DNA from 3 places in the Cobetia sp. L2A1 genome. Region 1 is predicted to be linked to each of the others. Evidence: predicted binding sites of a transcription regulator. Region 1 holds the regulator's gene; each other region holds the start of a gene.
What was found. Region 1 encodes PhoB, which activates phosphate uptake and scavenging genes when phosphate is short. Its sites were predicted from a motif close to TGTCATANNNNTGTCANA; they were not measured.
Positions count from the first base shown of each region.

Region 2: a site for PhoB is predicted at 1,990-2,007, ahead of GQR90_RS15630 (PhoX family protein). Genes of this name have one in related genera too.
Region 3: a site for PhoB is predicted at 1,604-1,621, ahead of ugpB (sn-glycerol-3-phosphate ABC transporter substrate-binding protein UgpB). Genes of this name have one in related genera too.

Region 1 is NZ_CP047025.1:4,043,616-4,051,886, reverse strand. Features, by position in the region: gene cysZ (sulfate transporter CysZ) at 1-560, shown strand, start outside; gene phoR (phosphate regulon sensor histidine kinase PhoR) at 684-1,979, opposite strand; gene phoB (phosphate regulon transcriptional regulator PhoB) at 1,987-2,676, opposite strand; gene ubiA (4-hydroxybenzoate octaprenyltransferase) at 2,908-3,798, opposite strand; gene GQR90_RS17200 (chorismate--pyruvate lyase family protein) at 3,869-4,546, opposite strand; gene GQR90_RS17195 (NAD(P)/FAD-dependent oxidoreductase) at 4,768-5,952, shown strand; gene GQR90_RS17190 (HU family DNA-binding protein) at 6,197-6,472, shown strand; gene GQR90_RS17185 (hypothetical protein) at 6,609-6,965, shown strand; gene GQR90_RS17180 (DUF2780 domain-containing protein) at 7,054-7,458, opposite strand; gene yccS (YccS family putative transporter) at 7,655-8,271, shown strand, end outside.
Region 2 is NZ_CP047025.1:3,681,290-3,689,560, reverse strand. Features, by position in the region: gene GQR90_RS15635 (3-deoxy-7-phosphoheptulonate synthase) at 647-1,792, shown strand; gene GQR90_RS15630 (PhoX family protein) at 2,098-4,251, shown strand; gene ppk1 (polyphosphate kinase 1) at 4,489-6,786, opposite strand; gene hemB (porphobilinogen synthase) at 6,829-7,848, opposite strand; gene elbB (isoprenoid biosynthesis glyoxalase ElbB) at 8,268-8,271, shown strand, end outside.
Region 3 is NZ_CP047025.1:722,955-731,225, reverse strand. Features, by position in the region: gene GQR90_RS03140 (acyl-CoA dehydrogenase) at 1-694, shown strand, start outside; gene GQR90_RS03135 (hypothetical protein) at 827-1,414, opposite strand; gene ugpB (sn-glycerol-3-phosphate ABC transporter substrate-binding protein UgpB) at 1,769-3,133, shown strand; gene ugpA (sn-glycerol-3-phosphate ABC transporter permease UgpA) at 3,335-4,210, shown strand; gene ugpE (sn-glycerol-3-phosphate ABC transporter permease UgpE) at 4,210-5,055, shown strand; gene GQR90_RS03115 (sn-glycerol-3-phosphate import ATP-binding protein UgpC) at 5,182-6,348, shown strand; gene GQR90_RS03110 (glycerophosphodiester phosphodiesterase family protein) at 6,497-7,291, shown strand; gene GQR90_RS03105 (DeoR/GlpR family DNA-binding transcription regulator) at 7,299-8,135, shown strand; gene GQR90_RS03100 (HAD-IIB family hydrolase) at 8,206-8,271, shown strand, end outside.

The sequences.
Region 1 (8,271 bases):
AGGTACCCAGCTGGCTGGAATGGCTGAGTTGGTTGATCTGGCCGGTACTGGTGTTGAGTCTGTTATTGGTGGTGTTCTTTACTTTCAGCCTGGTGACCAATCTGATCGCCGCGCCTTTTTACGGCATTCTTGCCGAGAAGGTCGAGCATCGCCTTGATGGCACCCTGATCGATGATGATCGTGGCCTGATGAAGATTGGCATTGACTCACTCAGTCGTGAGATGGCCAAGCTGGGCTATTTCATTCCACGCATGATCGCGTTGTTCATCATCGGCTTCATCCCGGGGCTGAATCTGCTCTCGCCGTTGTTATGGGGGCTGTTCTCAGCCTGGAGCATGGCGATTCAGTATCTCGACTATCCAATGGACAACCATCAGGTCAGCTTTGGTGACATGAAGCAGCGTCTCAAGGCGCGCTGGTGGCCGTCGCTGACCTTCGGGGGCGTGGTCTTTGTCGTGACGCTGGTACCGTTGGCCAATCTGCTATTGATCCCCGGTGCTGTCGCGGGTGCCGTGTTGATGTGGCAGAGCCACTATCGCCAGTTGCCTGCACCGGTGTGACAGCGGCTGACAGGTGAGGTGATAGAGGAATACGACAACGCCCCGTAATGGCCTCATCATGAGGACACTACGGGGCGTTGTCGTATGCGCATAACAGAAGAGGGGCTCGCGAGCTCCCATCCATCAGTTATCCCGCGTACAGCGCCGTGATGCCGGAAAATGACACCGGAAGCGGGACCCTTCGCCAGGGTGGCTATCAATGTCCAGATGGCCCTGGTGGCGAATCAGCACATGCTTGACGATAGCGAGTCCCAGACCGGTTCCACCGGTCGCCGTGCTGCGCCCCTTGTCGATACGGTAGAAGCGCTCGGTCAAGCGCGGCAGATGAACAGGATCAATGCCATCACCGTCATCTTCGACTTCCACTATCAAATCGTCATCGGTCGCGCGCCAGCGCAGTGTGATATGACAGCCTTCCGGGGTGTAGCGTACGGCATTGAAGACCAGATTCGAGATGGCACTGCGCAACTCCTGCTCCTCTCCGCAGAGTGAAAATGTGGTCTCTGCCTCCACGGAGAAGGTGTGACGTCCCTGAGAGAGTCCCGCTGCATCTTCACGGATTTGTTCCAGCAAAGCCGGCATGTTGAGGCAATGCCCCTCGCCAGTCAGCTCGTCAGTTTCCAGTCGCGAGAGGGTCAGCAAATCTTCCACCAGGTGCTGCATGCGGTCTGTCTGGCTCTGCATCTGCCCCAGACCACGCTGCCAGCGGGGCGGTAGATCACTGGCATAGTCGTTGTAGGTTTCCAGATAGCCCGCCAGCACCGTCAACGGCGTGCGCAGCTCATGAGAGACATTCGCCACGAAGTCGCGGCGCATTTCTTCCAGTTGATAGAGGCGCGTCACGTCACGTGCCATTACCAGACGTTCGTTATCGCCAAACAGCGTGATGGACACCTGCAAGATCATGTTATCTGACAGCGGTGACTGAAGCGTCAGCGGCTCGCGATAGTCGAGCCGATTGAAGTAGTCGATGAAGGCAGGATCACGCAGATAGTTGGTGACGTGCTGACCGCGATCATGACTGGCCTTGAGACCGATAAGCTGCTCGGCAGCGCTGTTCCACCACTCCATGTCACCGTGGTTATCCAGCATCACCAGGCCATCACGCATTGCCTCGGAAGATTCCTGAATACGGTTGAGGATACTGCGCAAGCGCTCCTGTGCCTTGCGCTGGCCCTTCTGGTAACGATACAGGCGATCGAGCAGATCTCCCCACACGCCATCACCCGGCGGAGGCTCTTCATGGGGATTGGTGATCAGCCAGGTGTAGAGACTCTTGAGATGGCGCAGGTGCACGAAAAGATACAGTGCCAACCCTAGCGTAAGCCCCCAGGCAAGGAAGCCGAGCAAACCACCAATCAACCCGAAGCCACCGACCAGATAGCCGAGTCGCCATAGCTCATTCGTCCAGTAGCGCATCTACGCCTCAGGCCTGGGCGCTGAAGCGGTAGCCGGTGCCGCGCACGGTCTGAATCAGGTGCTGATGGCTTTCGCCCAGCGCCTTGCGTAGACGGCGAATATGCACGTCCACGGTGCGTTCCTCGACATAGACATTACCGCCCCATACCTGATCCAGCAGCTGACTACGGGTGTAGGCACGCTCCTGATGGGTCATGAAGAACTGCAGCAGGCGGTACTCGGTCGGGCCGACTTCCAGAGAGCTGCCATGCGCGGTGACGCGATGGCTGGCAGGGTCGAGCATCAAGCCCTCGACTTCCACTGCCTCTTCGACTCCCTTGGGCGTCGTGCGACGCAGTACGGCCTTGAGTCGGGCTACCAATTCCCGGGGTGAGAAGGGCTTGGTGATGTAATCATCAGCTCCCGCTTCCAGCCCTTGAATCTTGTTGTCTTCCTCGCCCTTGGCGGTCAACAGGATGATGGGAATCTCGGCGGTGGTCTCATCACGCTTGAGACGCCGCGCCAGTTCCAGCCCACTGGTCCCTGGCATCATCCAGTCCAGCAGTAGCAGGTCAGGCTTGTCATCAACCACGATGGCGTGAGCGTCCTGGGCGTTATCGGCCTCCAGCACGCGGTAATCCGCCATTTCCAGTGCGACGGCGATCATCTCGCGTATCGAAGATTCGTCGTCGACAATCAGTACAGTCTTGGAGCTCATCGCTAGATCCCAGGCAGCAGTCGGCGCAGGCGCCAAAATGACAGGTCGATGACGATTACACCCCGCTTGTATGACAACGAGATGACAGTGGCAAGCATGGCAGCTTGCTGAGCTTGCGACCAGAGGGCTGAACTCCACGTTGGCGAGTATTTTTATCCTTTTCAAAATGAAATGCGCCACCTGCAAGGCAGGTGGCTCATCTGGTGCTGAGGCATTGAAGTTGCAGGCGACTCAGGTCGCTGGCCAGGTCGCCAATATGATACCCACGGAGATCAGCAGACCTGACCAGTGATTATTGAGAAAGGCCTGGAAGCATGGGCCTCGCTCACGATCGCGAATCAAGCGCTGCTGCCACAGGAAGGTAGCAGCGGCTGCCGTCAGCCCTAGCCAGTAGAAGATATTCAGCGCGAGATGCAGGCCAATACCGATCAGTACCGCCAGCATGCCCAGTTGCAGTAGGCCGATCATCAGCTTGTCGGCACGGCCAAACAGCACGGCGGTAGATTTGATCCCGACTTTGAGATCATCATTACGATCTACCATGGCGTACGCGGTGTCGTAGGCCACGGTCCACATCAGGTTGGCCGCAAATAACCACCAGCCATAGCTTGGTACCTCTTCCAGGGTGGCAGCGAACGCCATCGGAATCGCCCAGCCAAAGGCGGCGCCCAGCACGACTTGCGGCAGGTGGTGAAAGCGCTTCATGAAGGGATAGCTGGCGGCCAGTAGTACGGCCACGATAGACAGCAGTACGGTCGTCAGATTGGTGAAGCACACCAGTATGAAGGAGGCGGCTACCAGCACACCGAACAAGGTCAGCGCCTCACGCTCCGAGATGCGCCCCGAGGTCAGTGGTCGATCCTGGGTGCGTTCGACATGCTTGTCCCAGTGGCGATCGGCGTAGTCGTTGATCACGCAGCCCGCGGCGCGCATCAAATAGACCCCTGCCACGAAGATCAGCAGAGTATTGCGCTGTGGTAGGCCATCAGCTGCCAGCCATAGTGCCCAAAGGGTTGGCCACATCAGTAGCCAGGTGCCAATCGGACGATCGAGGCGTGTCAGTGCGAGATAGTCGGCCAGGCGGGATGGACGAGCGGCGGGCGAGGGGGATGACGCGGACATCAGGACTCCTGAACGGGCTGCGCAAAAAGGTAATCGAAGGGCTGACAAGGCACTGTCATCTGCTGTGGTATCAGAGACCGATGGCCGCTTGAAACGCCGGCGTGAAGCCTTCCTGCACCAGCACACGGAAGCGGCCGTGGGAAAACATTGAGCGCCGCATCCATACGCTGTCTACCATCGCCAATGACTGCTGACTCGAGAGGCACAGCGGCGCGCGGCTGATATCGATGGCACTGCGTTGCAGATCTGGTTGACGGAACAGCCAATGTCCCAGCGAGCGCTCGCCGAGCGTCGAGAGTCGATGACTGTGCGCCACGTCCAGCGCTGCCAGCGAGCGGGCAATCACCCAAGGTGTATCGCCGTGACACAGCGCCACCTCGCGCCGCCAGACATGCCGCCGCCCGCTGACGCCCAACAGGCGGGCTTCATCACAGCGGGCTGGGCCGGTGTCTTGCAGCAATAGGCGGACGCGCAGGCCGACACCGTCGCTTGCACGCATGGCAGTGTCCAGACGCTGAGTCAGTGAGCCGCGGGAAGATAACCATGGCCACCAACCTGCGGACATCACCCCCTTCAAGACCGCCGCCGGCTGCCAGTGACGACGCGGCGTAGAGGCCTCACACGCTATCGATGAGGGCGTTGCTAACTGGTCGCTTGCTGACTCGAGCAGGTTGAGAGGCGTACCGCCGTGCGTCGTCTGTGAGAGCGATGGCGTGGAAACGGCAAGTGAAGAAGAGTGACAGACCACGATGGATTCCCTATTCCCTGTCAGGTGACAAGAGGCGAGTCTAGCATGCTCAGGCAGTGGCGCCGCCTGGGTAACCCCGCCATAAATCGGCAGCGCACGCGCGACATATCAGCGATATCTCCGCATTTGGTGTGTGCGTGTCGCACCGCAAGCCGACGATGGTGGCAGACTGGTATGCTGTGACTCCCTTGCCTTCAGATCGACTTTCAGGAGACGGCGCCATGCGTGACCCCCGCACCCTTGTCATCATTGGTACCGGCATGGCCGGTATCGGTCTGGCCCGTGCTCTGCGTGCCCGTGACAAGGACAGCCGACTGATACTCGTCAGTCAGGACAGCGGCCATGACTATTCCAAGCCATTGTTGTCGACGGCCTTTGCCAAGGGCATGACGAGGAAGACACTCTCGCATCAGGCACCGGTTGCACTGGTGGATGAGTTGAACGCTGAGCTACGTACTCACCAGCGGGTTACTGCCATCGATACGGCTGCCCGCCAGCTATGGCTCGGTGAAGAATGTCTGCATTACGACGAGCTGGTACTGGCCGTCGGTGCCGCACCACGCCGACCCTTCCCGGTTGAGGCGGCTGCCGCGTCGCGCGTAATGAGCATCAATGATCTGGACGATTATGCTGCCTTCAGCGCCGCATTGACGACGGCTCGTGAGCAGGGCGAAGCAGGGCATGTGGTGATTGTCGGCGCGGGTCTGGTCGGCTGTGAATATGCCAATGATCTGACCGCCGCTGGACACTCCGTCACGCTGGTAGCCCCAGAAGAGACGCCGCTTGATGGCCTACTGCCTCAGGCGCTTGGACAACGTCTCGGCAAGGCCCTCGATGGCATCGGTCTCAAGCGTCTGCAGGGTGAGATGGTCGAGTCAATAACGGGCAACGACGACGCCACTGCGCCGGTCGCTATCCGCTTGCAGAGTGGACGGCAGTTGTCAGGGTCGCTGGTATTACTTGCCACTGGGCTCGCGCCGCGTATCCGGTTGGCGCAGGAAGCTGGCTTGAGCGCCGGGGGTGACGGTATCCGGGTTGATCGTCATCTGGCCACCTCGCAGCCGCATGTCTGGGCATTGGGTGACTGTGCGAGTGTCGAGGGTGTCAATGCCATGTATGTCCAGCCGCTACAGATGGCTGCGCGCACGCTGGCGGCCAACCTGTGTGGCGAGAGCAGTGTGCTCGACTGGAAAGCCTGGCCTGTGCTGGTCAAGACGCCTGCCTTGCCAGTGGTGGCGTATCCACCGCGCAGTGCGGTGGCACATTGGGAAATCAGTGGCGAGGGCGATAATCTTGAAGCGCTGGCGTTGGATAAAAACGAACGCTTGATCGGATATGCATTGACAGGCACCGCCGTTCGCCGGAAAGTCGTGCTAGCGCGGCAAGCGCCGCCATTGTTAGGCTAGGGTTTGTCATGGCCGTTGGTCGCAAGTCGCTTGCTGTCAGCTCGATCAGGCACGATAGTGAAGACTCCGCGAGAAAGAGTGCCGAGCGGACCCCGCATGACGAGTTGCTGCCGTAGGCCGTTGCCCGGTTCAAGACTCTTTGGGTGGCGAATTGCGTCACAGCCATGTGTCATCGCTAGCAAGAACAACAATGAAATCGGCGGCTTAGCCGCCCGTGCATAATGCCAAACCAGGAGGGCTTTTCATGCGCAAGCCAGAACTCGCTGCGGCCATCGCCGAGCGTGCAGATCTGTCCAAGGACAAGGCTAGTCAGGTGCTGAACGTGATTCTCGACGAGATCACTCACACCGTTGCCAAGGGCGATGATGTATCACTGATCGGTTTCGGTTCCTTCACTGTGCGTCAGCGTGCGGCCCGTACTGGCAAGAACCCCCAGACAGGCAAGCCGTTGACCATCCCCGCCAGCAAGACGGTGGCCTTCAAGCCAGGCAAGTCGCTGAAGGATGCAGTGACCAAATAACGCTGGTACGCGGCGACGCGCCCTTGCTGAGAGTCATTGACGATGCCATCGGCTCCGCCTTGCGGGGTCGGTGGCATTTTCATGATTTGCTCGTTGGGCCCGTCGCTGACTCCCCTGTTGTTCAAGGAATGACGCCATGAAGCTCAAGATACTGCTCTGGGTATTGGGTCTGCTGCTCAAGCGGGCCTTCAAGCGTGACCCCGAGTTTCGGGCACAACTCCAGTCTCGCCCACTGGATTGGGGTGTCGCGACGGAAGACATGCGTATTGCTCGTCACTACCGGATGTCGGAGTCGGGAATCAGTGCTGCCCCCGGCCTGCCGGTGGATACGGATCTAGAGCTGCGATTTGCCGATGCCAACAGTGCCGTGGCCTTTTTGCTCAAGCCATCTCCCAAGGCCTTCATGCAGGGCATGATGGAGCAGCGCATTCGATTGGTAGGGGATTCCGCGCAACTCAATCGTCTGCAGTCGCTGCTCAAACGCATTCGCTGACGCGCACCACACGCCAGGTGGACGCCACATAAAACGCCCCGCTGATCTGATCAGCGGGGCGTTTCTCATGATGCGGAGAGGCGTTGGCTCACAATAGCTGCTTGAGGCCAGGAATGCCGTCGAGTACTTGATCAACCACACCATCGCCGGCTTCTTCGCGTGCATAGGTGAGAGTTTCATCGGCGACACCACGCGCTTGGTCCATGCTCAAATCCAGCCCCATCAGCTTCTGGCCCAGCGCCATGGCACCACCACCGCCCGTGAAGGCACTGGCGGCCCCCATCAGGCCGCCCAGCAGGCCACCGCCACCGGAATCATCCTCTCCTGCACTGCCTATCAGGCCTTCAGCGCCCGGGATTGCGTTCAGCAGTGATGCTGCCGGGCCATCGGGGCCTTGTTCACGGATAAATTTGAGAATTGTGCCGATCGCCTGTTCGGCAATGTCCGGTGATAGACCAAGAGAGCCAGTGACGCGTTCGATAAGGGGATGCATTGAGAGTCTCCATGACAGTCAGTGAAGGTCGTTGGTGCCATGTCAGGGTGCCACGAATGATGGCGTGTGCCGCTCACGGGGCTACCAACGCAGTGGAGATCGAGCAGTGCTCGGACGCGGCTCGACAGGATGATATGCTAGCGATATAAATCTAAAGTCTAATGCGCGGCTCGGCGCTCTTGTCCCGGAACACTTCATGACTCATTCCCTTTGGCACTCCCTTCTGCATTCGTTGCGTCGCTTATGGACGCTGGATGCCTTCAGTTACTCTCTGCGCATGCTGATCGCGTTGGGCGGTGTGATGGGGGTCGGTTTCTGGTTCGATGAGATGGCGCTGGTGATTCCGCTATTTCTCGGCGTGATTGCCTCGGGACTGGCTGAAACCGATGATCACTGGCGCGGCAGATTACGAGCACTAGGCATGACGCTGGCGTGTTTCAGCATTGCTTCAGTGTCGGTAGAGCTCCTGTTCGGCATGCCGGTACCCTTTGTGATCGGACTGGCGCTGGCGACCTTCTCGATGATCATGCTGGGCGCGGTGGATGCCCGTTATGGCGCCATTGCGCGGGCATCACTGATTCTGGCTGTCTACACCATGATCAGCCTGGAGCAGCAGCACGGCGATGGCAGTATCGCCTTGCTTGAGCAGAGCTTGCCGTCATGGCTGCGCGAGCCGGGCCTTGGCATCAATCTGGTACAGCCGATGCTGCTGGTGATCGGTGCGACCTGGTACGGCCTGTTGTCGGTACTGTGGTGCGCGCTGTTTTCACGTCAACCACTCAAGCACAGCATGGCGATGCTCTACCGTGAGCT
Region 2 (8,271 bases), 360 kb from region 1:
GGCAACGAATAGTTGCCTGATCACGCTTGCGCACGACGATTCTGGATGCAAGGATAGAGATCTCGCGCTTCATGCGTTACGTTATTGGCATAATGTCACTTTATTGTTGTTAATGGATACTGGTCTTGCCCATGAACCCCCCGACATCTTCCAGCTTGCGTTCTGCCACTGTCTGCCCTTCGGGTCAGGTAGTCAGCAGTACGTGTGCTGCGGATTATTGGTATTGGTTTATACAGGGGCGCGCCTGAGGTTACGGCGCGCCTGTCTTGTACGGGCTGCCACCACCTTGAAAAACCCCCGGTCGCAGCCACGACCGGGGGTTTTTGTATTTATGGTCCGGTCAATTTGTACGAATACAGGGCATCGTCTCGGGACTGGTAGACCAGCAATCGCGACACGAATGATCTCAGCTTGAATGAACAGAGGAATTGCCATGCGCACCACGACCACATTGACTCGCTTCATCCTTGCTTCCTTACGGGTCGTGCATGGTTATTGGCGCTGGCGATTTAGTGGCGCCCTATCTCTTGCCGCTGTCACCGCGGGGCAGGGCGAGAGCCACCAGAGTGACATGTTGCGAAGTCCCTGTTTGCCAGACTGAATATTGCGTGATGGAGCAGATGCTTCATCACCGGAGATAAAGACCATGAATGCCAGCCTTGAACGTGTCATGACGGCTAACGACCTTTCCGAGAATGAGACCGAGAACGCTACTGTGACGATCCCTGATGCCCGCCCGACACCTTCCCTGACTACTGGGCGCATCAGTCGTGAAGCCTTGCCCAGCGCCGCTGAACTACGAGTGAGCCTGCCAGTCAGTGCTGCACTGCAAACCGAACTTCTTCAGCATCGTGCCGAGATCAACGCCATTCTCGCCGGTGAAGATGACCGCATGCTGGTTGTCGTGGGGCCATGTTCGATCCACGACACGAAGGCTGCACGTGAATACGCAGCTCGCCTGGTAGCAATAGAGCCCAAGGTGCGTGATCGTCTCAAGTTGGTGATGCGTGTCTATGTCGAGAAGCCGCGTACGACAGTCGGCTGGAAGGGACTGGCTTATGATCCGCATCTAGACGGTAGTGATGACATGGCCGCCGGTCTGCATCAGGCACGTCAGCTGATGCTGGAAATCAATCAGATGGGACTGCCCGTCGCGACCGAGCTGCTACAGCCGCTGACGGCCGCCTACCTGGAAGACCTGCTGGGCTGGGCCGCTATCGGTGCGCGTACCACAGAGTCTCAGATTCACCGTGAGATGGCTTCAGGCCTTGGTTGTGCAGTGGGTTTCAAGAATGGCACTGACGGTGGTGTTGAGGTCGCGATACAGGCGATAGGGGCAGCAGCGCATGGTCACCGTCACTTCGGTATGGACGACGATGGTCGTCCGGCCTTGATCGAGACCACGGGTAACCCGCACACGCATGTCGTGTTGCGCGGTGGCCACGGTCAGCCCAATTACGATGCAGCCTCTGTGGCAGCCTGTCGCCGTGAGTTGGAAAGTGCAGGCCTGACACCACGTCTGATGGTGGATTGTAGTCATGCCAATTCGCGCAAGGACCATCGTCGGCAAAGCGAAGTGATGCTCGATGTGCTGTCTCAGCGCATGCAAGGCGACGACGCATTGGTTGGCGTGATGCTTGAGAGCCATCTCAATGAAGGTAAGCAGGCGCTACCGGTGGCCTCACGGTTGTCTCAGCTGCGTCATGGCGTGTCTGTCACCGATGCCTGCCTCGGCTGGGAGACGACGGAGCACCTGCTGATGCTCGCGGCTGAGCGTCTACGGAGTATCTGATAGCTACTCGAGTACGCTCTGGCATTGATTCTTGGCCTAAGTCCAAAAGGTATTTTGGGCTGATGCTGGCAGATACTGGCTTGATCTCGATCGCTTTTCGATAGTTTGCTGATCACCCTCGATCTCTCTCGATACCCCGACACCCAGCGGCTTTCCTGTCGCTGGGTGTCGTCGTCTCTGCCGTACTGCCTTGGCTCCGTCACATGAATGTCATCCGGTTCGCGTATCACTTCTGTGGCCTTTGGTAAGCGATTGGCTGCCATGTCCCAGAAGAACAACCCGCAACCTGACACCGGGGAATATTCATGAGCAAGGAAATTGAAGATCATCGCCTGCTGAATGCCAGTAGCAATGAGCCGTTTTCATCTGTCATCGAAAAGCATATCTCTCGCCGCAATGTGTTACAGGGTGGTCTGGGGATGGCGGCTGTCAGCGTACTGGGTGGCTTTGGTCTTGCCGGTTTCAGCGGTGCTGCCAATAGTGACGACAGCAACAAAAAAGCACCCATGCCCGAGAAGACTCCGCTGACTCTGGCGTTCGAGTCCATCAATGGCTCGCGTACCGATGCCTTCGTCGTTCCCGCTGGCTATACCGCTCAGGTGTTGGCGCCGTGGGGTACACCGCTCAATAGCGCTGCGCCACAGTGGCGTGAAGATCTTGCCCTGACGCCTGAGATTCAGGCCAACAGCGTCGGCATGCACCATGATGGCATGCACAACTTCGCACTCGCGGCAGAGACAGCCTCCAGCAACTTCCTGCTGGTCATGAACAACGAATATATCGACCAGGATGCCCTGTGGGCGCCCAAGGGCGGTGCAACCAATACCGATGAAGGCAAGCGTCCGGCGGATGAAGTGCGTACCGAGATCAATGCACACGGTGTGTCGGTCATCGAGATCAAGAAAGATACCGCTGGCAAGTGGAACGTGGTGACAGAATCCGGCTACAACCGTCGTTTCACCAGCGTCAGCGAAATGGAGCTTAGTGGTCCGGTGGCCGGTAGCGACTACGTCAAGACGGTGTTCTCGAAAGACGGCATGCTGGCACGTGGTACCAACAACAACTGCGCCAATGGCTATACCCCGTGGGGCACCTACCTGACCTGTGAAGAGAACTGGCCGGGATATTTCGTCAAGCGTGAAGGTCGCGAGTTGGACGATGATCGTCTCGGCATCGAGACCGAGCGCGGCCGTTATGGATGGGAAACCGCCGCAGGTGATGCCGGCGAGGTCAGCGGTGAATTTGCACGCTTTGACAACACTCCGACCGCAGATAGCGCTACCGGCGATTACCGCAATGAGCCGCGGTCCTTCGGCTATATCGTCGAGATCGATCCCTATACCGACGCCAAGGCCGTCAAGCGCACTGCACTCGGTCGTTTCCGTCACGAAGGCTGCTGGCCGGGCAAGCTGGTGGCAGGCGAGCCAGTCGTTTTCTATTCGGGTCATGACTCGCGCAACGAATACATCTACAAATTCGTGTCTGACGCCAAGTGGGATGCCTCCGATGCACATGTGGCAGGAGACAAGAAGGACCGTCTGGCGATCGGCAGCAAGTACATGGACAAGGGCACGCTGCATGTTGCCCAGTTCTCTGCCGATGGCACTGGCAAATGGCTCAAGCTGACACCGGACTCCGTGACCAAGGATGGCCGCACGCTGGCAGCGGCCTTGAATCTGGCTGCCGATGATCTGGCTGGCATCATCGTGCATACCGCTGATGCGGCTGATCTGATGGGTGCGACACCGATGGACCGCCCGGAGTGGGGCGCGGTGGACCCGATCTCGGGTGAGGTCTACATGACGTTGACCAACAACACTGATCGTACCGAAAAGGGATCTGCTGCGGCCTTCACGGCCGATGGCAAGGCGATTGAAGAACTGGGTGTCGGCTACAAGACAGCACCGGCCAACGCTGCCAACCCGCGTGCCGATAACGAGGCAGGCCAGATCATCCGCTGGCGCGAAACTGAAGGGCATGGCAACTTCGATTGGGAAATCTTCGTCTTTGGTGCCGCTGCCAGTGATGCGGACAACCTGTCCGGCCTGACCGAGATGAACCAGTTTGCCAGTCCCGATGGCCTGTACTTCGATGAGCGTGAAGACGGCCAGGGTATCCTGTGGATCGAGACTGACAACGGTTATGAAGGCGTGGCAGATGCCACCAATGATCAGGTTCTGGCTGTCGTGCCGGCGGCACTCCAGCAGGCTGAGGGCGATGCTGCGGTGATCGGTGCTGACAACCAGGCGCAGCTCAAGCGCTTTGCGGTGGGCCCGAATGGCTGTGAAGTGACCGGGATCTTCGCGACGCCAGACAGAACGGCGCTATTCGTCAACATCCAGCATCCGAGTAATTGGCCGCAGGGCGATGATGCTACTGCCGTGACACAAGGGAGCGTGCGTCCGCGTGCATCCACCGTCGTGATTCAGCGTGCCGATGGTGGCCAGGTCGGTGTCTGAGACGCTGGCGGTGTGACGGATCACGCCTGAGTGTCAATGAAGCCCCTGCATCCAAGATGCGGGGGCTTTTTCATGTGTATCTGTGTCAGACCAGCGCTCATCAAGCGAGCAAAGGAGTGACGAGCATCCTGTGTGATGGTGTTGTGCGAAGTTGCTCATAACGAAAACGACCCTCACGGGTTAGCGTGAGGGTCGAAAGGGCGGAGACGATATGATGTCAGCAATAGCAGAAAAGCATCAGGCCTTGGCAGCGTAGGCGAACAGCAGGGTCTCCTGCACGCTGATCGGCTCGGCATCGCCGGCATCCAACTGGGTATAGTGGCCGTCGCTTTCGAGGCGCCAGCTTTGGCAGTTGTCGACCAGATAAGTGTCCAGATCCTTGCGGACGCGCTGGGCCAGTTTCTTGTCCAGCAGCGGGAAGCAGGTCTCGACGCGGTGGAACATGTTGCGCTCCATGAAGTCCGCACTGGAACACCAGGTTTCCGGGCTGCCGGCATTGTGGAAGTGGAAGGTGCGCGTGTGCTCGAGGAAGCGCCCGATCACTGAGCGCACGCGGATGTTGTCGGAGATACCTGGCACGCCAGGGCGTAGGCAACACACACCACGGATGATCAGATCGCACTGTACGCCAGCGCGTGAGGCACGATACAACGCACGAATCAGCTTGGGTTCCGTCAGCGAATTGCACTTGACGATGACGTGCGCGCGCTTGCCCTTCTCGGCATTGCGGGTCTCGCGATCGATCATCTCCACCATGCGCTCATGCAGAGTGAAGGGCGCATGCAGCAACTTCTCGATCGTGCGCTGCTTGCCCATGCCCGTCAGTTGCTGGAAGACCTTGTGGACATCCTCGCATAGCGTCTCGTTGGAGGTCAGCAGGCTGTAATCGGTATACAGACGCGCCGTCTTTGCATGATAGTTGCCCGTGCCCAGGTGAGCGTAATGGCGCAGCTCACCATTCTCGCGGCGCACGATGTGCAGCATCTTGGCGTGGGTCTTGTAGGCCATCACGCCGTAGATGACGATGGCACCGGCTTCTTGCAGGCGTGATGCCAGCTGCAGGTTGTCTGCTTCATCGAAGCGCGCGCGCAGCTCGATCACGACCGTGATCTCCTTGCCCTGACGTGCCGCTTCCACCAGAGATGAGACGATGTTGGAGTCAGCGCCCGTGCGATAGAGCGTCTGCTTGATCGCCAGCACGTTGGGGTCGCGTGCCGCTTCGGCCATCAGATTCTCGACCGGCGAGAATGACTGGAACGGATGATGAAGCAGGATGTCTTCGCGGCGGATGGCATCGAACAGACTGCCATCACCTTTCAATGCCTTCGGAATGCCGGGCGTGAAGGGCGCGTAGAGCAGGTCCTCGCGGCCGACATCGCCGATGACTTCCATCAAGCGATTGAGATTGACGGGCCCTTTGACCTGATAAAGATCGCGCAGCTCCAGTTCGAATTGCTTGAGCAGGAAGGCATAGAGCGTCTCGGGGCAGTTGTCGGCCACTTCCAAGCGGACACCGTCGCCATAACGGCGTGCCAGCAGCTCACCACGCAACGCGGAGGCAAGGTCCGAGACATCCTCGGCATCGACGGACAAGTCGGCGTTACGTGTCAGACGGAACTGATAACAGCCCTTGATCTTCATCCCCGGGAATAGCTCCTGAGCATGCGCATGAATCATCGAGGACAGGAAGACATATTCGGTGTAGCCAGCATCGGTGATGTCGTCGGGCACCCGAATCAGGCGTGGCAGTGAGCGTGGCGCTGGTAGAATGGCCAGGCCACCTTCGCGGCCAAAGGCATCCTTGCCTTCCAGCTCGACGATGAAATTGAGGCTCTTGTTGACGAGGCGCGGGAAGGGATGCGACGGATCGAGCCCGATCGGGCTGATGACGGGTTGAATCTCGTCCTCGAAGTAGCTGCGCACCCAGGCCTTCTGCTTGGCGTTCCACTGATTGCGGCGTCGAAAGCGGATGTGCTGCTCTTCAAGGGCGGGGATCAGCTCCTCGTTGAGAATGCGGTACTGACGCTCTACCTGCTCGTGAGTGATGCGTGAGATCTCATCCAGCACCTTGCCGGGCAGCATGCCATCGGGACCGGGATCAGTTCGATCAAAGGCGATCTGATGCTTGAGGCCAGCCACTCTAATTTCGAAGAATTCGTCCATGTTGGACGTGAAGATCAGCAGGAACATCAGTCGATTGAGCAGAGGGTGCGAAGTGTCCTGTGCCTGTTCGAGTACACGGATATTGAATTGAAGGTTGGACAGTTCGCGGTTGAAATATAGTGCCGGATCCGCAAGGTCCGCTTCCGGTGAGAGCGTTGCCTTGGCATGAATGCCAGTGCGGGTCCGGTTGACCCGCAGAGGCGGTGGTTCCAGTGCGGGTGGTTCATCCGTCGGCAGGTCTGCCCCGCTGATCTGAAGTTCACCGGAAGCTGCCGGTGCGGCAGCTTCCGAATCATCCTGAGCCGGGCGGATACTGACGTCCGCCAAGGTATCCGAGTGATCGTCACGGGTGTGCTTGTGCGTCTGTTCCATCATCAACTCCATGATCCCGGTCAGCCGCAGTCGCCGGGGTTGTCAAAGGCGGTTCTTTTCCGCCAGTAGCTCGGCAGCCCGGCGGGCAAAGTAGGTGAGAATGCCGTCGGCACCCGCACGTTTGAAGCATGTCAGGGACTCGAGAATGACCTTGTCGGCGTCCAGCCAACCATTTTGGAAGGCTGCCATGTGCATGGCGTATTCGCCGCTGACCTGATAGGCGAAGGTCGGCACCTGCAATTCGGTCTTCACGCGCGTGACGACGTCCAGATACGGCATGCCCGGTTTGACCATCACCATATCGGCACCCTCGGCCACGTCCATGGCGACTTCGTGCATCGCTTCGTCGCTGTTGGCCGGGTCCATCTGGTAGGTCTGCTTGTCCGCCTTGCCCAGATTGCTGCTGGAGCCGACTGCATCACGGAAGGGGCCGTAGTAGTTCGACGCATACTTGGCCGAATACGCCATGATGCGTGTATTGATCAGACCTTCCTGTTCCAGCATGGCACGAATCGAGCCAATACGACCGTCCATCATGTCGGAGGGGGCGATGACATCGGCACCCGCTTCAGCATGAGATAGCGCCTGTTTGATGAGTGTCTCTACGGTACGGTCATTGAGCACGTAACCGTCATCATCCAGGATGCCGTCCTGACCGTGTGTGGTATACGGATCCAGTGCCACATCAGTGATCACGCCCAGCGTCGGTAGTGCCTCCTTGAGGGCGCGTATGCAGCGCTGAACAAGCCCGGCAGGGTTGTAGGACTCCTCGGCGTAAAGCGTCTTGGCATCGATATCCACCACCGGGAATAGCGCAATGGCCGGCACGCCCAGTGCGTGAACTTCGCGACATTCCTCGACCAACAGGTCGATGGACAGTCGCTCGACGCCAGGCATGCTGGGGACGGCTTCACGGCGCTGAGCGCCCTCCAGCACGAATACCGGCAGGATCAAGTCATCCGCCGTCAGCTGATTTTCACGCATCAGACGGCGGGAGAAGTCATCCTTGCGCATACGGCGCATACGGGTCGCAGGAAACTGGCGCGGGGTACGTTGGCTCAAGAATCACTCTCCGGGTCGGATAGTCCGTTCCCGTCATGGACGTTGGCAGTCTAGGTTTATAATATTTCAATAATATTACAAGGGCGGCCAGTCGATGCGGGAGATGAGCATGGCACTGATACAGCGCCATGCGATGGTGCCTTGAGTATATCAGTGCGTCACCATGACAGCAGGCGCGCAGCATGAGGCACGGTGTCGCGTTGTATGCGTAATTATTGATGTATGACGATGGAGGGTATGGCAAGTCGCAAGATGATACGCATGATCATGGCTTGAGTTGTGACCGACCTGCCCATAGTCTTGAGTCACCGGCGTATTGGCATCCTTTGCCTGCATGGCTGCCAACGTCCGCTGTCCACGCATGTCTTTCTGACCTGTCCGGCTTCGCCGGAAACAGTTCACCGTCAATGGAGTATCCCATGA
Region 3 (8,271 bases), 800 kb from region 1:
CGCCATGGCGAGTCTCGGTGCCAGTCTCAAAGCGCGCGAGATGCTCTCCGCTCGCCTGGGCGATGTACTCTCCAATCTGTACCTGGCATCACTGACGCTCAAACAGTGGCACGAGACGGACGCCACTGAGCACGAAGAGGCGCTGTTCCACTACAGCATGCAGTGGCTGCTGCACCGTGCAGAGACTGCGCTGGATGCGCTGTTTGCCAACCTGCCCAACCGAGCACTCGGCACAGCCCTGCGCGTCATCACGCTACCGCGCGGCCGTCAGTTCGCCATGCCGAAGGATATTCTGACTCGCGAGATCGCACGTGCTGTCTCCACTGACAGTGCACTGCGCACCAAGCTGACATCCAATACCTGGGATGTGCAGGACGAAGGCCAGCAAGACAATGCACTGGCTCGCTACAATGCCCTGCTCAAGGACTACCCGCGTGCAGAGCCGATCTACAAGACGTTGGCCAAGGCGTATCACAAGGGCGAGATTCCGGCTGATGCCCTGTCCCCGGAAGAGCGCATCGAAGCTGCCGTCGAGGCTGGCATTCTGTCCGGTGAAGATGGCAACTTCATGCGTGTATTCGAAGCTGAGGTGCTCGATATGCTGACCGTCGATCACTTTGACTTCGATGCCTTCATACGCAAGCCAATGGCTACCGAAGCTACTGATTCCGGTGATCAGCAGGACGCCGCCTGATCACGGCATTGGCATCGCACGCCAGAAGTGCACGCTAGACACCTACGTTGGAAACCACAAAGGCCCCGCTCATTGAGCGGGGCCTTTGTGTTGGCGGACATCAGTGGTAACGAACCCAATTCCTGACGAGCCTCAAACGTGACGAGCAAAGTGCTCAAGGTCACGTACAAAGGCATTCTTATATGTCTCGAAGTCCTTCGGGCGCGCCTTGAAGGTACGCTTGATTCGTTCGCGATCAAGACGCAACGGAGCATCAAGGGCTGAGAGTTTCCCCACCCGCGCTGCTGGATTCATGCCGACAAGCTCACGCGGACGATCACCCTCTGCTTCCGCTTCCAGCCAGTCATTGATGCCCGCGCGACGCAGCACACTGACCAGCGCGCTATCGGTAAGGCGCACCTGCAGACGGCCGTGATCAGACAGCTGCGAAACTAGCGCGATACCGTGATCGTGGCCGCGATGCACTGGCGGTGTTGCCCACAGAGCGAGATTCAGGCCGCGAGCGTTCTCGTCGAGCACCAACAGGGCGACAGAGTGGATGCGTTCGCCGCTATCCACCAGCGCAAACAGGCGGGCATTCTCGTTCTCGAACCAGACGCCACGAACACCGGCGTAACTCACCAGTGCATCCAGGCCACCTTCACGCCCATGTACCTCGGCACACAGCATCGCGAGACACGCATCACGCCGGGCACCGGCACTCACTTCAACCACTTTCATCGGATTCTCCGCCACAGGCATTTTCAGCGCGCAAGCCTAGCACACTCATCTGGTGATGGCTTACAGGCCCACTTATCTACTGCTTATCAGTGACGCATCAGTGACCGAAAACCCTCTCGACAGGTACGGAAAGACGTCCGATTCACACGCACACGCCAACACCCACATACACTCGAACGAACATCAACTTGTCACAAAGTTGTAAGGATAGCGCTTTAAAGTCGTCTACGCTTTTCGGACGATCATTAAAAGAACAAAAAAATGTTCACTTGATCGCTCGCCATTGATCGTCAGCCGCCAGTACCTTCCATCCCATTGCGAAAACTGGCCAGGGAACCTTTCAGGAGTTCGACCATGCGCCGCCCGACTCATCAAGCAACCCTCAGCAATCGCGCGACTCGCCGCCTCGTCAGTCTGGCCATGGCAGCTGGCTTTGCCGCTGCCTCTACCAGTGCACTCGCTGCCACCGAAATTGAATGGTGGCATGCCATGGGCGGTGGACTAGGCAAAAAAGTTGACGAGATCGCTGCCGACTTCAACAAGAGCCAAGATGAATTTATCGTCAAGCCAGTCTTCAAGGGCAACTACTCCGAGACCATGACCTCCGCGATTGCTGCCTTCCGTGCCGGCAAAGGCCCGGATATCGTGCAGATCTTCGAAGTGGGTACCGCGACCATGATGAGCGCCAAGGGCGCGATCTTGCCGGTCTACCAGCTGATGGATGAGTATGCTCCTGAACAGGGGGCAGCCTTCGATCCTAAAGCCTATCTCTCTGCTGTTACCGGTTACTACACCGACACTGACGGCCAGATGCTGTCGATGCCCTTCAATTCCTCTACGCCGGTGACCTATTACAACAAGGATATGCTTGCCAAGGCGGGCGTAGAGTCCGTTCCCGAGACATGGCAAGAGCTGGGTGTCGCGCTGAAGAAAGTTGTCGACTCCGGTGCGGCTACCTGCGGCCTGACCACTACCTGGCCGTCCTGGGTGATGCTGGAAAACTTCTCGGCGCGCAACAACATCCCCTTCGCCAGCCAGGCCAATGGCTTCGCTGGTATCGATACGCGTCTTGAATTCAACAAGACCGCAGTGGTCGACCACATCCAGCGGCTCGACGACTGGCAAGCGGACAAGCGCTTCGTATTCGGTGGTCGATTCGATGATGCTGCGCCCAAGTTCTACTCTGGTGAATGCGCCATGATGATGGCCTCTTCCGCCAGCTATGCCGGCGTCAAGGAAAGCGCCAAGGGCTTCGAGTTCGGCGTTGCGCCGTTACCTTACGACAGCGACGTGATCGATACCCCGCAGAACTCCATCATCGGTGGCGCGTCACTGTGGGTGCTTTCCGGCCACAGTGACGAGGAATACAAGGGTGTCGCCAAGTTTTTCCAGTACCTCTCCAAACCGGAAGTCCAGGCTGACTGGCACCAGTTCACAGGCTACCTGCCGATCACTACCGCTGCGGCTGATCTGACGCGCGAGCAAGGCTTCTACGCCAAGAACCCGGGCACCGATGTGGCCATCACCCAGATGACCAATGCAACGCCGACAGAGAATTCCAAAGGCCTGCGTCTGGGTAACATGGTCCAGATCCGCGACATCATCAACGAAGAACTCGAGAAGATCTTTGCCGGCAAGGAAGACGTGCAGAGCGGCCTCGATAACGCCGTCAAGCGGGGCGACTCGCTGCTAGAGAAATTTGAGCGTACCAACGGCTGATAATGCTCACGTGCCACGGGCGGACTGCATCTGCAGTTCGCCCTTCACTGTGGCAGGGAGCGGAAAGTGCACATCCGAAGCAGGTGCCCTTTCCCTTCTCTTGGTGCTTTCTTTCCAGAATTTGGACCGTCTACACGATGCCGGTTTCCCTTGGCGCGACTGACTCAATCAGTACTTCACCCCTTGCGAGACACCTCCTGCATGGCCCATTTCAACCGACACCCCATCACGCCATGGCTACTGATGGCGCCTCAGCTGATCATCGTCGGCGTGTTCTTCTTCTGGCCAGCCTTTCAGGCCGTCGAACAGGCTTTCTACATCGAGGATGCTTTCGGGCTATCTCGTGAATTCACCGGATTCACCAACTTCATCAACGTGCTGAGCGAACCGGAATACTTCGAGACCTTATGGACCACGATGGTCTTTTCCTTCTCGGTAGCAGTGGGCGCCATGGCGCTTGCGTTGGGACTGGCCGTGCTCGCGGATCGCGTGATTCGTGGAGCCAACATCTACAAGACCTTCCTGATCTGGCCCTATGCCGTCGCGCCCGCCGTGGCGGGTGTGTTGTGGCTATTCCTGTTTGATCCGACGCTGGGCATCCTGCCAGAGCTACTGTCCGCCATCGGCGTCAACTGGAATCACAACCTCAATGGCAATCAAGCACTGCTACTGGTTGTGCTGGCGTCGATCTGGAAGCAGATGAGCTACAACTTCGTGTTCTTTCTCGCCGGACTACAGGCCATTCCCAAGAGCCTATTGGAAGCTGCCGCGATGGACCGCGCCGGCCCGTGGCGCCGCTTCTGGACCATCACCTTTCCGCTACTCTCGCCGACCAGCTTTTTCCTGCTGGTGATGAATGTCGTCTACGCCTTCTTCGAGACTTTCGGCACCATTGATGCCACCACGTCCGGTGGCCCGGGCGGATCGACGCGTACGCTGGTCTACAAGGTCTATGAGGATGGGTTCGTCGGGCAGGACCTGGGTTCGAGTGCCGCCCAATCGGTGCTGTTGATGGTGATCGTCGGCGTGCTGACGCTGATCCAGTTCAAGTATGTCGAGAAGAAGGTGCAGTACTGATGCGCTACAACCGTCCAGGGCTTGATATCGCAAGCCACATACTGCTGATCATCGGCTGTGCACTATTCTTCCTGCCAGTGTGGATCGCTTTCAGCGCCAGTACCCATGAGATGGGGGATCTGTATTCCAACGTGGCGCCGGTCTGGATTGGCGAGGCAGGGCTCGACAACTACCGCCATCTGTTGAAAGACCCTGTCAGCAGCCTGGGCGCTGATGTCATGACGCTACTGTTCAACTCGATGGTCATGGCGCTGGGCATCGCCATCGGCAAGATCATCATCTCGGTAATGGCCGCCTACGCCATCGTGTTTTTCGAGTTCCGCTTTCGCAAGCTGTGCTTCTGGCTGATTTTCATCACCCTGATGCTGCCGGTAGAAGTGCGCATTCTGCCGACCTTCAAGGTGGTCGCCGACCTCAACATGCTCGACAGCTACGCAGGACTCATTCTGCCGCTGATCGCCAGTGCCACCGCTACCTTCCTGCTGCGTCAGTTCTATCTGACCATCCCGGCAGAGCTGGTCGAGGCTGCGCGCATTGATGGCGCCGGGCCATGGCGCTTCCTCAAGGACATTCTGCTGCCACTGTCGAAGACCAATATCGCGGCGCTGTTCGTGATCATGTTCATCTACGGCTGGAATCAGTATCTGTGGCCGCTGTTGATCACCACCGATGCCGACTATCTGACTATCGTCGTCAGTCTCAAGCGCATGTTGACCAGTGGCGATGGTCTGGTGCCGTGGCAGGACGTGACCGCCACGACCCTGCTGGCCATGGGACCACCGGTACTGGTGATCCTGTTCATGCAGCGCTACTTCATCAAGGGGCTGGTCGATACCGAGAAATGACGCTCGCTGCGTCTTCTCGCTTCTCATCACTGGGCATCGACGCCTGGCACACGCTTTCCTGATTCCGTCCCGTCGTGATGAGCCTTCAATTTCCGATCACGGCATCGCTTGTGGATACTTCATCTCATGGCAACACTTGCTCTCAAACAGCTCAAGAAGCAGTACCCCAATGGTTACAAGGCCCTGCATGGCATCGATCTGGAGTTTGGTGAAGGCGAGCTGATCGTCATCGTCGGGCCCTCCGGCTGTGGCAAGTCCACTCTGCTGCGCACGCTGGCCGGTCTTGAAGACATCTCCGAAGGCGATCTCGAGATCAACGGCAAGCGTGTCAATGATCTCGAGCCAGCCGAGCGCGACATCGCGATGGTGTTCCAGAATTACGCGCTCTATCCGCACATGAGCGTGTTCGACAATATGGCCTATGGCCTACGCAATCGCCGTACACCCAAGGACGAGATCCAAACCCGCGTCAGTGAAACCGCCGAACTACTGGGCCTGACTGAATTGCTCGATCGTCGTCCCAAGCAACTCTCCGGCGGGCAGCGTCAGCGGGTGGCCATGGGCCGTGCCATCGTGCGCAAGCCACAGGTCTTCCTCTTCGATGAGCCGCTCTCGAACCTGGATGCCAAGCTGCGCGTGCAGATGCGCCTCGAGATCCGGCGTCTGCAGAAGCGCCTCAAGGTCACCTCGGTCTATGTGACGCACGATCAAACCGAAGCCATGACACTGGCAGACCGCCTCGTGGTGATGAATGGTGGCCGTGTCGAGCAGTTCGGCACGCCGATGGCGCTATATGACAAGCCTGCCAGCAAGTTTGTCGCCGGCTTCATTGGCTCACCGTCCATGAACTTCCTCGACGCCACACTCGAAGGCGCTGAAGGCAATGGACAAGGCTCGACGCTCGTCCTTCCCTGCGGAGCACGTTTGACACTGGAGCCGGCGGATACTGCGGTCATCGGTACTATCATCAATACTGTCATCAATACTGACATCGATGCTGTCACCAACAATACGCTGACCCTAGGTATCCGCCCTGAGCACCTTGATGTACTGGAAGCCGATAGCCCGCTACCCGAAGGAGCTGCCGAGCTGAGCGTGCAGGTGGAGCTGGTAGAGCCACTCGGTGCCGATACCCTCGCTTACTGCCGCCTGGCCGGTCAGACCGAACCATTGGTGGTACGTCTGGATGGCGAACATGTCGTAGCGGAAGATCAACAACTTCGGCTAGCGATCAGTCCCGCCCGTGCCCATCTGTTTGGCACTGATGGCAGGCGACTGGCGACGCGTTACTGAACGAACTGACATGAGCACCCAGCACTGCACATTTCACGATTGGTCATCGAAATCAGTTGCCCCCATAGCGTCATCATTGGATGGTAATACTGCAGAAGGGCCTGCGTAGTCGACGCGGGCCTAAGCCACGAATACGTGAGGATCACCGATGTCATCATCGTTATTGCCTGCTTCTGATGCCCTCTCTCTACCGCTTGCAATCGCGCATCGCGGACTGTCTGCCTATGCCCCTGAAAATACACTCGCGGCCGCACGTGCAGCGCATGAGGCCGGATACAGCTGGATAGAGCTGGATGTCCAGCTGCTGGGTGATGGCACTCCTGTCATCTGGCATGATGCCAGCGTCAATCGCTGCTCCAGTGGACGTGGGCGTCTCAAGAATCTTGATCTAGCCACTGCACAGGCATTGGATGTCGGCAGCTGGTTCAATACCTGCTTCGCTGATGAGCGCATGGCCACACTCGACGATATGCTGGCGTTACTCTCACGCCTCGACATGGGGCTGAATCTCGAGCTCAAGCTCAGCCCCGGACATGATGTGCAAGCATTGGTTGATGCCGTCATTCCCATGGCCGTCTCACGCCTGCCAGCCGAACGGCTGATCATTTCCTCCTTCGACCCGCAGGCATTACGCCTGACACGCCGTCGGGATGCAGACGTCAATATCGGCCTGCTCTACGACGACATTCCCCAGGACTGGCTAGCGCTGGCCGATGAACTTTCCGCTGTCACGGTACATGCCGACTGGCGTGCACTGACTCGCGTCGTCGCCAGTGATGTCACCGTCAGTGGCCGCAAGCTACTTTGCTATACGCCCAATGATGCCGCTGCCTTTGCGCCACGCTGGGCTTGGGGCGTCAATGCAGTGATCAGTGATGACCCGGGCATCTTCAGCGAGGAAGATCACTCAACCACCAGCCCTGTTGCGCAGTCCTCATGTTGAGGTCGCCATGAACCAGAATAGTGAAATCAATCACAAGAACGCCGAGAAAAAAGGCGCTGGAAATCAGATCACTGACACCCTGACCCCACGCCAGCAGCAGATTCTCGAGCAGCTAGTGCGCGAAGGGCAGCTGGCGGTAGAGCCACTGGCAGCGCATTATTCCGTCACGCCGCAGACCATCAGGCGTGATCTCGGCGTTCTGTGTGAACACGGGTTGGCGCGCCGTCGTCATGGTGGGATAGAACGTCCTTCGGGCGGTCATAATCTCGTGCACTCCCGGCGCAGCATCATGGCGCGCTCTGCCAAGCAGAAGATGGCAGCCATAGTGGTAGATGAGATTCCCGATGGAGCCTCACTGGCCCTCGGTATTGGCACCAGTGTGGTCGCTGTCGCAGAGGCGCTGATTGCGCGGCGTGGCCTTCGGGTCATCACCAACAATCTGCAGGTCGCGCAGGTGTTGTCCAACCACCCCGATATCGCCGTACAACTAGCCGAAGGACGATTACGACCGCAGGATCTAGATGTGGTCGGCAGCGCCACCGTGGCGTTCTTCACGCGTCATCAAGTGGATATTGCCGTGCTGGGCTGTGGAGGGTTGGATACCGGTGGATTGTTGGATTTCGACCCTGAAGAGGCAGCAGTCAGCCGTGCCCTGCTCGATCATGCACAACGACGAATTCTGGTCGTGGATGCGAGCAAATGGGGACGTGCCGCCATGTGCCGCATTGGCACACTCACCGATATCGATTTGCTGGTCACTGACGAGCCGCCGCATCGTGCAGACTATCGCACTGCACTGAATGCAGCGGGCAAGCACTCCCTGCAGGTCAGATTTACCGCCTGAGCCGTTATTGAATGAGATGACTCACTGCGCATTTCGTCACTCGTCGCCCACAAGGATGGCCGGAATCACCATGCAAGCCTTCGCTCATTGCCCTGTCAGCACTCTGTCAGGTGTTCGCTATCTGTTGACTGACATT